Regions from separate parts of the Rossellomorea sp. NPDC071047 genome, predicted to be linked through region 2. Evidence: predicted binding sites of a transcription regulator. Region 2 holds the regulator's gene; each other region holds the start of a gene.
The links. Region 2 encodes Rex, which represses fermentation and respiration genes when NADH is low (regulators of the CRP and FNR family bind a similar motif). Its sites were predicted from a motif close to TTGTGAAATATTTCACAA; they were not measured.
Positions count from the first base shown of each region.

Region 1: a site for Rex is predicted at 2,236-2,253, ahead of cydD (thiol reductant ABC exporter subunit CydD). Genes of this name have one in related genera too.
Region 3: a site for Rex is predicted at 2,657-2,674, ahead of ACQKFO_RS16790 (L-lactate dehydrogenase). Genes of this name have one in related genera too.

Region 1 covers NZ_JBNNJT010000005.1:36,246-40,745, forward strand. The annotation lists gene ACQKFO_RS16810 (NCS2 family permease) at 1-6, opposite strand, end outside; gene ACQKFO_RS16815 (M20/M25/M40 family metallo-hydrolase) at 251-1,894, shown strand; gene cydD (thiol reductant ABC exporter subunit CydD) at 2,282-4,012, shown strand; gene cydC (thiol reductant ABC exporter subunit CydC) at 4,012-4,500, shown strand, end outside.
Region 2 covers NZ_JBNNJT010000013.1:21,518-26,017, forward strand. The annotation lists gene ACQKFO_RS23255 (YdiK family protein) at 1-108, shown strand, start outside; gene tatC (twin-arginine translocase subunit TatC) at 124-897, opposite strand; gene ACQKFO_RS23265 (twin-arginine translocase TatA/TatE family subunit) at 913-1,083, opposite strand; gene ACQKFO_RS23270 (redox-sensing transcriptional repressor Rex) at 1,138-1,815, opposite strand; gene ACQKFO_RS23275 (ABC-F family ATP-binding cassette domain-containing protein) at 2,005-3,951, shown strand; gene tsaD (tRNA (adenosine(37)-N6)-threonylcarbamoyltransferase complex transferase subunit TsaD) at 4,303-4,500, opposite strand, start outside.
Region 3 covers NZ_JBNNJT010000005.1:30,441-34,940, forward strand. The annotation lists gene ACQKFO_RS16775 (NAD(P)H-dependent oxidoreductase) at 1-181, shown strand, start outside; gene ACQKFO_RS16780 (SIMPL domain-containing protein) at 337-990, opposite strand; gene ACQKFO_RS16785 (transporter) at 999-1,445, opposite strand; gene ACQKFO_RS16790 (L-lactate dehydrogenase) at 1,534-2,484, opposite strand; gene ACQKFO_RS16795 (GNAT family N-acetyltransferase) at 2,784-3,320, shown strand; gene ACQKFO_RS16800 (tetratricopeptide repeat protein) at 3,336-3,821, shown strand; gene ACQKFO_RS16805 (histidine phosphatase family protein) at 3,893-4,483, shown strand.

The DNA of each region.
Region 1 (4,500 bases), on a different contig from region 2:
AAACATCGTAATACCTCCAATAAAAACGAACATTAAAAACGCGCAACTTCTATAATATTCGGTAATAGATCGAATTTCAATAGAAAGGTATGAAATTTTTTTAAGAAATAATCCTGAAACCCCTTCCAAACCCCTTGCATTTTCGATAAGATGTTATCAATTATAGAAGAATCAGTCTCTATAATGCCCAGCAAATAAACGATTAACCACGCATAAGCTGACATTTCTCAAGGAAAGGAGCGGTACTAACGTGTATACACAATTAAAAAACAAATCAATCTCCGAGCAGATTGAGCTCATAACACGATCTTTAGTCGCTCTGAAAAGCTATAATGGAACAATTGGTGAAAGTGAAAAAGCCCGATATATATATGAAATGATTTCTTCATTTCCTTACTTTCAAGAGCATCCTGATCGAGTCTGGCTCCAAGAAGTCCCGAATGATCCGACAGGAAGGAAAAACGTGTTTGCTCTCGTGAAAGGAACGTCTTCGAAAACTGTATTATTCCATGCCCACTATGATACGGTGGGGACGGATGATTATGGGGCACTTCAAGATATGGCTCATGATCCCGACTTTCTCCAGAAGTTCTTTATGGACTATGAAGGAGAGGAAAAGGTGAGAGAAGACGCCCTCTCTGGAAACTGGCTGTTTGGAAGAGGGGCATTGGATATGCAGAGCGGGATTGCCGTACACATGGCGAATCTGTTGAACTATACGGGCCAGGAAACGCCAGATGGGCATTTACTCTTCCTATTTAATGGTGATGAAGAAAGTGAACACGCCGGAATGATTGCAGCTTTAAGTGATCTCTATCGTTTGAAAAAAGAGGGCTTTGACTATTTGGCCGCGATCAATACCGATTTCATTTCTCCGATCTATGATGGGGACTGTAAGCGATATATTTACACGGGAGCTGCAGGAAAGCTCCTGCCAAGCTTTTATATATATGGAAGAGAAGCGCATGTAGGGGATGTTCTGACATCGATCGATCCTACTGTGATTGCTTCGAAGATCAATCTTGAAATCAATCAGAACCTGGATTACCTTGAGGATATACCTGGTGAATTCACCCTGCCGCCATCTTGTTTGTACTTCAAAGATGACAAGCATACGTATAATGTTCAGACCCCTCTGAGCGCTTCTCTTTACTTCAATTACTTTGTATACGAGAGGACTGCCCGGGAAGTGCTCTACGATATGAAGAAGGCAGCATTAAAGGCAGTGAGTGAATTGGAAGAACGCAGTAAAAGGCAGTTTGAGCAATATCGGAGCTATCATGGATTCCCGGAAAGGGAGTTTTCATGGGAAGTGGAAGTGCTGACATTACGGGAGTATATCTTCTGGCTGAAGGAAAGAGGCATTGATCCCGATCCTGTCATGAAAAAGGTCTTTTATGATATGGAGGGGGAAGACAGAAGAACGATTGCATATGCCATGGTGGAAGCACTGCAGCATCTGGATCCTGATCGAACGCCCAGAGTGATCATTTTCTTCGCACCGCCATTTTTACCTCATAACTTTGTGAACGAGGAAAATGAGTATGGCAAGAGGGTAAGAGAAGCTTTAGGGAAATGCTTAAATGATATAGCCGAAGAAACCGGCGAAGAATTTGTGATAAAGCGGTTTTTCCCATATCTCGCAGACGGAAGCTTTCTTTCTCTTCATGAAGAAGACGAGGATATTGACGTATTCAAAAAGAATCTTCCATTGATCGATCAGTTGTTCCCTGTTCCCATCGACATGATCAGAAAACTCAACATCCCTTCTATTAATATCGGAGTTTATGGAAAAGATGGCCATCAGTGGACAGAGAGAGTATATAAACCATACACCTTCTCAGTGCTGCCGGAGATTATTCAGCGTGTTACGAAGGATTTATTGAAGATATAACAGGGGAAAATAGAGAGGACATTCGCTTAGCGATATGCCTCTCTATTTTTATTGATTGGAATTTAGTTTGTGCAGGTTTTCAATTATTGTAAAATGGCCGGATTAATAAAGATATCGGCTGGATATTCACCGGAATCGGCTGGATTATTGGTGGTTTCCGCAGGATTATACAGACAAATGACCGGATTACTGGCGATTTCGGCTGGATTCCTTAGGACATCAATGAAATACTAGACCATCCACGCCACATTCAAAACTAACTGGGTTCTGGAATTGTCACAAAAAGGTCAATCCTAAAAGATGCATTAAGGGAACAAGTCTACTATAATAGAGTTATTAATTTGTGAAACATTTCACTAACTTTTAACCTTGGAGTTGAGAAAAGGTATGAAAGAACTAAATAAATTGGCTAAGCAGCAGAGATCATCCATGATGACCCTCTACGGAACATCCCTATTAATGGGGGGAGTTGTGATTGGACAAGCCTACTTGCTGGTTAGCATTGTAGATAAAATGTTTATAGAGGGAGTGGAATTTCAAGACATTCTCCCAATGCTGGGTGCGTTGCTGATTATTTTAGTGGGGAGAGCAGCCCTCACATATGTAAATGGACGAACAGGAATCAGGATGGCTTCGATGGTGAAGAGCGACTTGAGAAAGCGGCTCTTGAACAAGTGGACAAAAAATCCACTGCAAGCGTCCATTCAAGGGCAGTCTGGACAAAAAGTCAGTACGATGATGGATGCTGTCGATGGGCTGGATGGGTATTACAGTCAGTACGTGCCCCAAAGAATCCAAACGACCTTCGTTCCGTTAATACTTTTAATCATCATTTTTACGGAGCATATATATACGGGTCTGATCATGGTCATAACGGCCCCGTTCATTCCCTTATTTATGGCGATTATCGGAGTGATGACAAAAAACAAATCCGAGAAGCAAATGGATAAGCTGACGGCTTTTTCCGGACGATTTCTCGATACACTGCAAGGATTGACTACCTTGAAGCTCCTTGGAAGAGGGGAACAACAGAAAGAAGGAATCCGTTCTGCCAGTCTTGACTTTCGTGAAGCCACGATGGAAGTGTTAAAGACAGCGTTCTTATCCTCCTTGATGTTAGAGTTTATTTCCATGTTAAGTATTGGACTGATTGCTCTTGAAGTAGGGCTCAGATTGGTCGTCTTTGAAAGCATTTCATTCTTCACCGCTTTCTTCGTTCTTGTGCTCGCCCCGGAATTCTATTTATCATTAAAAGAGCTTGGGCAAGCATTTCATACTGGCCGAGGAAGTATGGGGGCCGCGAAGAAAGTCATGGAGGAGCTTGAAGAAAAAGATCGACCTGTGCAATGGGGAGAGAAGGAACTCGTATCAAACGGGACTCCTGCCACAATTGAATTACGTAATGTCGGGTTTTCCTACGGTGATAATGGATTGGTTCTTCAATCCATTTCGGCGGCCATTCCTCCTTGTGGCCAGGTGGCGATTGTCGGTCAAAGTGGAGCAGGGAAAACAACGCTTCTTCATCTTTTAGCCGGACTTCTTGATCCTTCTGAAGGCGACATCGTGATTGATGGACTTTTGAGAAGTGAATATAGGGAAAGCGACTGGTTTGATCAACTGAGTTATATTTCTCAGAATCCGTATTTATTCTCAGGCACAATCTCAGAGAATATTGCGGTTGGAGGAAGAGAGGGCGTGACCAGGGAAGAGATCGAATACGCTGCTGAAAAAGCAGGAATCTCACAAATGATTGCAGGTCTCGATAAAGGGTTTGACACACCGATCGGTGAAGCGGGGAGAGGGCTGTCAGGAGGAGAGAAACAGCGTATTGCCTTAGCGAGGGCTTTTCTCAAGAAACCTTCTCTTATTCTTTTCGACGAACCGACAACAGGATTGGATCTTAAAACGGAGGGAATCCTTCAAGCCTCCATTCAGGAATTATCCGAGAATTCAACGGTGATTACGGTGGCTCACCGCCTGCATACAATTCGTGAAGCGGATCAAATTCTGTTCCTGGAAAATGGGGAATTAGCGGGTATAGGAAATCATGATGAGTTAATGAAGTCCTCTTCACGGTATCATGAGATGGTGACTGTACAGCAAGGAGTGAACATATGATGAAAGAGTTAGGATTTGTCGTAAAGCTGATGATGAAGGAAAAAAAGGATATTGTGTATTCTATTCTTTTTTGCTTCCTGGCTGGAATGACCTCTGTCGGATTATTTGCTTCAAGTGGTTATTTAATTTCTAAAGCGGCTTTGGAAGTACCTCTATACGCACTGACGGTAATGATTGCGCTCTTGAAGCTGTTCGGTTTTACAAAGGCGCTAAGCCGTTATGCAGAACGTTATTTTTCACATCGTGCTACTTTCACGATTCTTGCCAACTTACGGGTCTCGATTTATGAAACGATCGAGCCGTTAGCACCGGGGATTTTCGGGCGATACAGAAGTGGAGATCTTCTCTCAAGAATTGTCGGGGACGTAGAGAGCCTCCAAAATTTCTTTCTGAGGGTCTTTTATCCGCCGATCATTCTGGTGATGGTGTTCTTAAGTACGATTTTGTTTACGATGTTTTATTCTGTATCTGTTGCATTGATTCTTCTC
Region 2 (4,500 bases):
TTTTTCGCTTATATGCTTGTCTTTCTGGCAACCCTTGATTTTGGTTCCGGGTTGCGGATGGTGCTGCTGCATTTCAAAATCAAAAAGAAAATAGAGAATAAAAAATAAGGATTGATCATTTGATCAATCCTTATTTATATCCTCGAACTGTTCCATTTCAAGCTTTTGCTCTGCTTCTAAAACCTTTTTATATCCGATTTTTGAAATCCAAATACTGATTTCATAAAGAAGAAGCAAAGGAACGGTTACCATTAAATGCGAGACGATGTCCGGTGGTGTAATGAAGGCCGCAATGACCAACAATATGAAGTACGCCACTTTTCTCATTTGCGCCAGCAGCATCGGGGTAATAATCCCGAGGCGTGTCAGAAACAGCATAATAACCGGAAGTTGAAATAGAAACCCAAATGGAATGGTTATTTGAAACAGGAAATGAAAGTATTCATTAATTCCAATCACTTGCTGGATATTCAGATTGGTTGATAAACCCATCATGAATTTCACAACATAAGGAAACAAAATAAAATATGAAAATGACAATCCACCTAAGAAAAGAATGACAGAAATCGGGATGTAACTAAGCGTTACCTTCCTCTCTTTCTCATATAAGCCTGGACTAACGAACGACCATACTTGAAATAGAATGATGGGTGATGTCATGATGATCGCAATAAACATGATCATTTCCATATAGATTTTGAGAGGGTCTGTAATCCGAAAGGCGTTCATCGTCAATTCTTTCGCTTCATCCGCGTGCTGCAAATATCGAATCAGCGGCTCCGCAAGAAAAAAGCTCACGATTACCGCTAACAAGAAGAAAACGACTACAAACATGAGTCGTTTTTGCAATTCTCCTATATGTTCATAGACTGTCATGTCTCTTTGACTTTGACTCATGGCGTTCATCCTACCCTACTTAGCTTTTTTGCTATTATCGTCCTCATCATCTGCTAAGCCCTTTGTTGCATTTTTAAATTCGCGTAATGTATTCCCGGCTGCTTTCCCTAATTCAGGCAATTTCTTTGGTCCGAAGATCAGTAAAGCAACAACCGTTATCAGTACGATACTACCTGCACCTAACATAATGAGACACCTCCTCTTTTACCATTCTATCATAACGTATATAAGGATCATTTTCTATTCGGATATGATTCCATCTTGTGACATTTCCGTGTCATCCTCTGAATAATGCTTTAAGAAGTATACCAGTGATTGAAGCTCGACTGCCAGATCAATATGATGGACGCGAATGTGATCCGGCACCGTTAATCTCGCAGGAGTGAAATTCAGGATCCCTTTTATATTAGAAGAAACCAAACGGTCTGTGATATTTTGAGCAGAAGATGCCGGAACCGTCAGAATCGCCACTTCAATATCATGCCCTTCAAGTCCCTCTTCTAAATCATCCAAATGAAAAACGGGTACATCGCTGATTTGTGTCCCAACCTTCTTTTCATCTACTTCAAAAGCCATTTCAATCTTAGTATTATTATTTTTTATGAAATTATAATGAAGAAACGCTGTACCGAGATTCCCTACACCTATCAGCACAACCTTCGTAATGGCATCTTGATCTAATGTCTTACGAAAAAAGGATAGCAGGTAATTGACATTATATCCATAACCCTTTTTACCTAACGCTCCAAAATAAGAAAAATCTCTGCGTATCGTGGCAGAATCAACTTTCACCGCTTCACTCAATTCTTTCGATGAAACCCTCTGCTTTCCCGACGAGTATAGATTCTTGATAAAGCGATAATATAGCGGAAGGCGCTTAGCCGTTGCCTGTGGAATTTTCGTTGTATCCTGGTTCATATTGTATTCCCCCACATCTATTCAAAACCTCTGATACCGCTTCCAAAATAGAAAGCATACAGAATTTAAAACTCTACTACCCATCATACACTATATTTTATCCTAAGTGTACGAAGATTAATAGTCGATTTATTGCCGTTCCCCTCCCAAATACGGTACACTAGCACTATGAAATAGAGGTGAAACGTCATGATTCTACTACAAGTGAATCAACTAACGAAAAACTTTGGTGCAGATAATATCCTATCAAATATTAAGCTTGAAATACAGACAAGAGATCGGGTGGCTCTCGTCGGACGCAACGGTGCAGGAAAGTCGACTCTTTTAAAAATAATTGCAGGTCATCTCTCCTATGACTCAGGAGACATCACGAAACCAAAAGGGGTTTCCATTGGATACCTGGCCCAGAATACCGGGTTGGAGTCCGATCTATCCATTTGGTCGGAAATGCTGACTGTCTTCGAGGAATTGCAGAGACAGGAAAAGCATTTAAGAACATTGGAGCAACAGATGGCCGATCCTTCGGTATATGAACAGGAAGAGCTCTATCAACGCGTACTAAAAGAATACGATGAGCTTCAAGTCAGGTTCAAGGATTCCGGCGGTTACCAATATGAAGCGGATATCCGCTCTGTCCTTCACGGATTGAATTTCGCAGATTTTGATTACGATACAAAGATATCCACATTGAGCGGTGGGCAGAAAACCCGTCTCGCTCTTGGGAAACTTCTTTTATCCAAACCTGACATTCTTATTCTTGATGAGCCGACCAACCATCTTGATATAGAGACTTTATCGTGGCTAGAGATCTACCTTCAAAGCTATGAAGGAGCCGTCCTGATCGTATCCCATGACCGGTACTTCCTGGATAGCGTCGTCAATCAAGTGTATGAGATTTCCCGGAATCGAAGCAAGAAATACCACGGTAACTACAGCAAATACCTTGAACAGAAAGCAGAAGACTACGAAAAGGACCTCAAGATGTTCGAGCGCCAGCAACAGGAGGTCGCGAAACTCGAAGACTTCATTCAACGGAATATCGCCCGTGCCTCGACGACCAAGATGGCCCAAAGCCGCAGAAAAAAGCTGGAACGAATGGACAAGATGGATAGACCCTTGGGTGATGAGAAATCTGCCAACTTTGCTTTTCAAATTGATCGTCCAAGTGGAAATGATGTTCTTCACGTCCAAGACCTTACCATCGGATATGGAAAAGACGAACAGATTTCATCTCACATCGACTTCTCTGTTAAAAAGGGAGACAGTATCGCTCTTGTAGGTCCAAACGGAATCGGGAAATCGACTCTGTTGAAAACATTGGTCAATAAACTGCATCCTCTGGAAGGAGCATTTAAATTCGGATCAAATGTCTCGATTAGTTATTATGATCAAGAACAAGCCGAGCTGTCTTCAAATAAGACCGTCTTAAATGAACTGTGGGATGAATACCCAATGAAAACGGAAAAAGAAATCCGCACTGTACTTGGAAACTTCTTATTCTCAGGGGAAGATGTCTTAAAGCCTGTTTCCACACTGAGTGGTGGAGAGAAGGCACGTCTGGCACTTTCCAAGCTCATGATGGAAAAAGGGAATGTCTTGATCCTGGATGAACCGACGAACCATCTGGATCTGGACAGCAAAGAAGTGCTGGAAAATGCCCTGATTGACTACCCAGGGACGATTCTCTTTGTATCTCACGACCGTTATTTCATCAATCGAATTGCCACAAAGGTTGTAGAACTGTCCAAAAAGGGATCGACCGAATACCTAGGCGATTACGATTATTATGTAGAGAAATTACAACAGCAGGAAGAATTAGCTGCACTTGAGCGGATGGAACAAGGAGAACAAGTGTCAGCACAGGTGACCACTCAAAAACAGTCCCACAAGATCGATAAAGAGGCGAAGAAGCTTGAGCGTCAACGAAAACGCAGAGTAGAAGAAATTGAAGGTCTCATGGAAGCTCTTGAAGAAGACATCCAGTTAAAAGAAGATCTTCTCTGTGACCCTGATATTTTTCAGGATCATGAAAAGGTTCAGGACATCAATGACTCCCTTACAAAAGCAAAAGAAGAGCTTGATTCTCTATTGGAAGAATGGACAGAACTTGAAGAAATTCTTCAAGAAGAACAATAATCCACAGGATTGGGGATAAATATCGAACCCCAATCCTTTCTTATTCCACATCATTATCCACAAATCAAATCCCGTTTATCCGTTATAAACAGAGGTTTTCCACATAATCCACAATTGCAACATAAGTTATCCACAAAAACTACCAAATAATAGGTCATTCCCACTAGAGCTTTTTCACATAGTGTACACATCATTTATGTAGTTACTAACATTTTATCCACAGTCTGTTGATAAAACGTATGTTCGTTCCTTTCTCCTCCCCATTCACTCACAAGATATCAACAAAACCCTAGAACAATAACTGTACCTAATAAAAAAAGCTTAAACGAAGTTTCGTCTAAGCTTTCCCTCTTAGAAATTCTCGATATCAAGTCCAGGATGAGCATTCATATCCATGCTCCCTCTTTTTCCTTGTTCAAATAAAATCGTTCCAGCAGCTGCAATCATAGCAGCATTGTCCGTACAAAGTGATAACGGAGGGATGATCAACTCCGCATCCACCCCTTCAAATGCTTCTTGGAGGGCAGCACGTAAGCCTTTATTGGCTGC
Region 3 (4,500 bases), on a different contig from region 2:
TCACTATTCCATGAGCGAACTGCTGAAACCACTGCAGGCTACTGCTAACTTAACGGGAATGGCATTCCTGCCTGCTTATGTTGAGCATGGGGTTAGAGTGTTGAGTGATGATGAAGTGGTTGCGTCTGTCGAGAGAGTAGTAGCTCATGTAGTAAATCCGGAGTTGAAGTTCGGGAGATAGTTAGGGGAGCTCATTCGTTTTAGGGATGGGCTCTTTAGTATTATTACTGAGTGGAGAGATTAAGATGCAGTGTGGATAAAAGTGGAAATTGAGGTCCGTCCCTCTCAACTTTATTCAAACTGCCAAAGTATTGGTATACTTTGACAGTTTGTTGTTTATCGGGTTTGGTATTCTACTGTCAAGATGGCAGTGACGCCGATTTGTCCTGGTTGCACGGTTGTACTTTCTTCAGCGGCTTTCACAAATCCAGTTGTTACAAAGGGGGTGACCATCGGGCTTGATTGCTCTGTGATGGACTTTGGCTGGGGACTTAGCTGTTGCCCCGATTGGCTCGATAATGTGAGTGCTTTTTGGTATGCCTTTTGATAGGCCAAAGCAAGGGCTGACTGATAGGATTCGATAGGATTTGAATTGACAAATTGAATGTTTTCTACCCGATTCGCTCCGCTTTTAATAGCATCATCCATAATCGTACCCACTTTTTCAATATCTTTTATAGTAACGCGAAATACTTGGCGAACCTCATATCCTGTAAAAATTTGTTTACCGTCCTCATAGTTGTACTGTGGGAATACTTGATAGGTGGAGGTTTGGATATCTTTTTCTGACACACCGTTATTTAATAGTGATTGAACGACTTGAGTGGACTGTTGCTGGTTCTGGTTTTGTGCCGCTTCAAGTTCTTCATCTTTAGTGACAACGCCGATAGAGACGATGGCTTGATCAGGATCCACATAAAGTGTATGCTCACCCGTTACAGTAATCGTCCCATTGGTGTTGCTGGTTCTATAGTAAGGATATGGATACATGGGTAAACCTACACGCAGGTAAAGGATTCAATTTTATCTAAATCGATACCAAAGTAAACCCATGTGAATCCGATCCATCTCCATCCGGCGATGGAACGGCGCCCAACAAAGACAGGATAAAACCAGAACGCATCTCTTCGTAACCAAATATACGTGTAGCGGAATAAACATCTTCTGATGGCACCAGGGTCTACTGCAAAGACACTCGGTCCGCCTTGTGTTCCTTGCATCGCCGTTTTTTGTGGTTGGAAGTTCGGTGGTGGTCCGGGTGGTGGTTGATTTTGTCCGCCTTGCCCGCCTCCAGGTGGTGGTGAGCTTGGTGCACCTTGTCCTCCACCAGGAAAGCCAGGAATGCCTGGAAAGCCGCCACCTGATCCTTGACCTCCACCAGGAAATCCGGGGAACCCGCTACCTCCCCCAGGAAAACCGGGGAATAGTTGTCTGTGATCGTACATAGAAGAACCTCCTCATAAAGATTTCTCTTTATCATATGAGGAGGTCCAATGGGCGTGCGTGTCTATTCATTTTAACGAAGGGAGTAAATCAAGAATCCATCGCTTTTTTCATCACATTTTTTAGCGTCTCTGCAGAGTGGGCGAATTGAGTTCTTTCTTTGTCATTTAACGGAAGCTCGACGACTTTTCTGATGCCCTCACCATTAATGATGGCGGGGACCCCGATGTATATGTCCTCCTGATCATATTCTCCTTCAAGGAGGGCAGAAACGGTTAATATGCTATTTTCATTGTTAAAGATAGCTTTGGTAATCCTGGCAAGACCCATGGCAATGCCGTAATAAGTTGCGCCTTTCCGTTCAATGATGTGATAGGCTGCATCTCTTACATTGACGAATATATCATCGAGCTGTTTCTGCACGTCATCCTGGTGGAGATCAATCAACTCACTTAAATGACTTGCACCTACAGTCGTGTGGCTCCAAACTGGAAACTCCGTGTCGCCGTGTTCTCCCATAATATAGGCGTGAATATTCCGTGTATCAATATCAAAATGCTCTCCGACTAAGTAGCGAAGTCTTGCTGTATCTAGGATCGTTCCTGAGCCGATGACTCTTTCTTTCGGAAGACCGGAAAACTTCCACGTTGCATACGTTAAGATGTCGACAGGATTCGTCGCCACAAGGAAAATGCCATTGAATCCACTATTCATGACAGAGTCTACAATGTTTTTAAAGATTTTCACATTCTTTTCCACCAGGTCCAGACGGGTTTCACCCGGCTGCTGGTTCGCTCCTGCCGTAATTACGACCAAGTCGGCATCTTTACAGTCACTGTAATCTCCTGCAGATATTTTCATAGGGGAGGCGAATGCAAGACCATGATTTAAATCACGTGCGTCTCCGTCAGCTTTCTCCTTATTCAAATCAATCATCACAAGTTCATGTGCGATTCCTTGATTAAGGAGAGCAAAGGCATAACTTGAACCAACAAATCCTGTACCGATTAAAGCTACTTTGTTTGTGCATTTGATTGTCATACGTCATCACCTATTCATGAGTTTTTTTGCATCATACACAACAATGTTCATTTTCAAAGAAATGTAATGGGGGATGAAAGATTTTTAGTAAGTGTATTGTGAAATTATTCACAACCAAATGATAACATGAAACATACAGATTTTCTACTCATGAATTCAGATAAATACTTAAATGTGAATTATTTCACAAATTTTTCAAACAATGGACAGACCCAGGTCCGTCCCTCAAATAAAAAAAGGGTTTTTTCTAATATGTGATGAATGTATAGAGGAAGAGGAGAGTTATGGGAGGTGTGTGTATGAATGTCAGGAGTGGGGATTTATATATCCGTCGGTTAGAGGAGGAGGATAAATACACGTTGGCAAGGTGGTTGCAGGATCCAGTGGTGCTGGAGTTTTATGAAGGGAGGGACTGCCCATTTACTCTTCAGATGGTGGAGGAGAAGTTCCTGGCAGAGAGGGACGTCTTAGGTTGTCTGGTTGAGTACGAGGGGAATGAAATCGGTTATCTCCAGTATTATCAGCTAGATGAAGAAACAATGATACGATATGGTTACACGAATTTAGATGAAGTGATTTACGGTACGGATCAATTTATCGGAGAAGCGACATATTGGAACAGGGGAGTAGGGACGAAACTCATTCGAGCTGTAGTAGAGTACTTGCTCAAGAAGGAGGGTGTCCACCGACTCGTGGTGGATCCCATGACTTGGAACACCAGAGCGATCCGATGCTATGAGAAATGTGGATATAGTAAAGCAAGAATACTGCGGGAGCATGAGCTTCATGAAGGCGAATATCATGATTCCTGGTTGATGGAGTTCATTCCCGAGTAAATGGGAGACTGTAAAATGAAAAGAAAAATAGAAGAAGCCATTGCATTGAGAGAGTCGGGAGAATACGCAGCCTCCATTGAAAGGTGGAAGCGATTGATTGGGGAAGAACCAGATAATGGTTTTCTGCATTACCAATGTGCATGGACCCATGACACAATGGGACTAGAAAGTGAAGCCGTTCCTTATTACGAAAGTTCGATTCAATTGGGACTGGATGATAAAGATTTACAAGGCGCATATCTTGGATTAGGGAGTACATATCGGACATTGGGAGAGTATGAAAAAAGCAAATCGGTTTTCAAGAAAGGAATCGGACGATTTCCTGAAAATAAAGCGTTGACGGTCTTTTATTCCATGACGCTCTATAATCTGAACGAACACAGTCAAGCAATGGAGCTACTGCTGACATGCATTGGAGAAACGTCACAAGACCCCACCATTGAAGCTTATAAAAAGGCGATAACATTTTATGCTGGCCAATTGGACGCGGTGTGGAAATAAGGGTAGCTGTTTTGCATGACAGCTCTTTTTTTTTGTGGCCGAAAAATAAGAAGGAGTGAATGAAGTTGGCAATAACTCAACTGTATCTCGTGAGGCATGCTCACTCGGAATACACCCCCGAGGAATTAACCAGGCCCCTATCTGAGAAAGGTATGGTGGAGGCTGAGCATGTAACAGAATTATTAAAGAAGGAAAAGATCGATGCGGTATGTTCCAGTCCGTACAAAAGGGCGGTGGAAACCGTTGAAGGAATAGCCCATTACATTGATCAAGAGATCAACATTTATGAGGAGATAAGAGAACGGACTCTATCAAGTAAACCTGTTCAAAACTTTGATGAGGCAATCTCATTGGTGTGGGAGGATCCTGCTTTTTCCTTGGAAGGTGGAGAGTCGAATCTCACCGCTCAAAAAAGGGGCGTACAAGGGATATTTAAGATCATTGAAGAATATAATGGGAAAAACGTAGTGATTGGAACACACGGTAATATCATGGTTCTGATCATGAGTTACTTTGATCCTCAATATGATATACGATTTTGGAGAAGGCTTGAAATGCCGGATGTATATTGTTTAACTTTTGATGACAAAAATCTAAAAAGCGTCAATAGAATATGGACACAACCAGCTGAATTTGCACCAGAAAAAGACCGTTCATTATGAACGGTCTTTCGAGTATC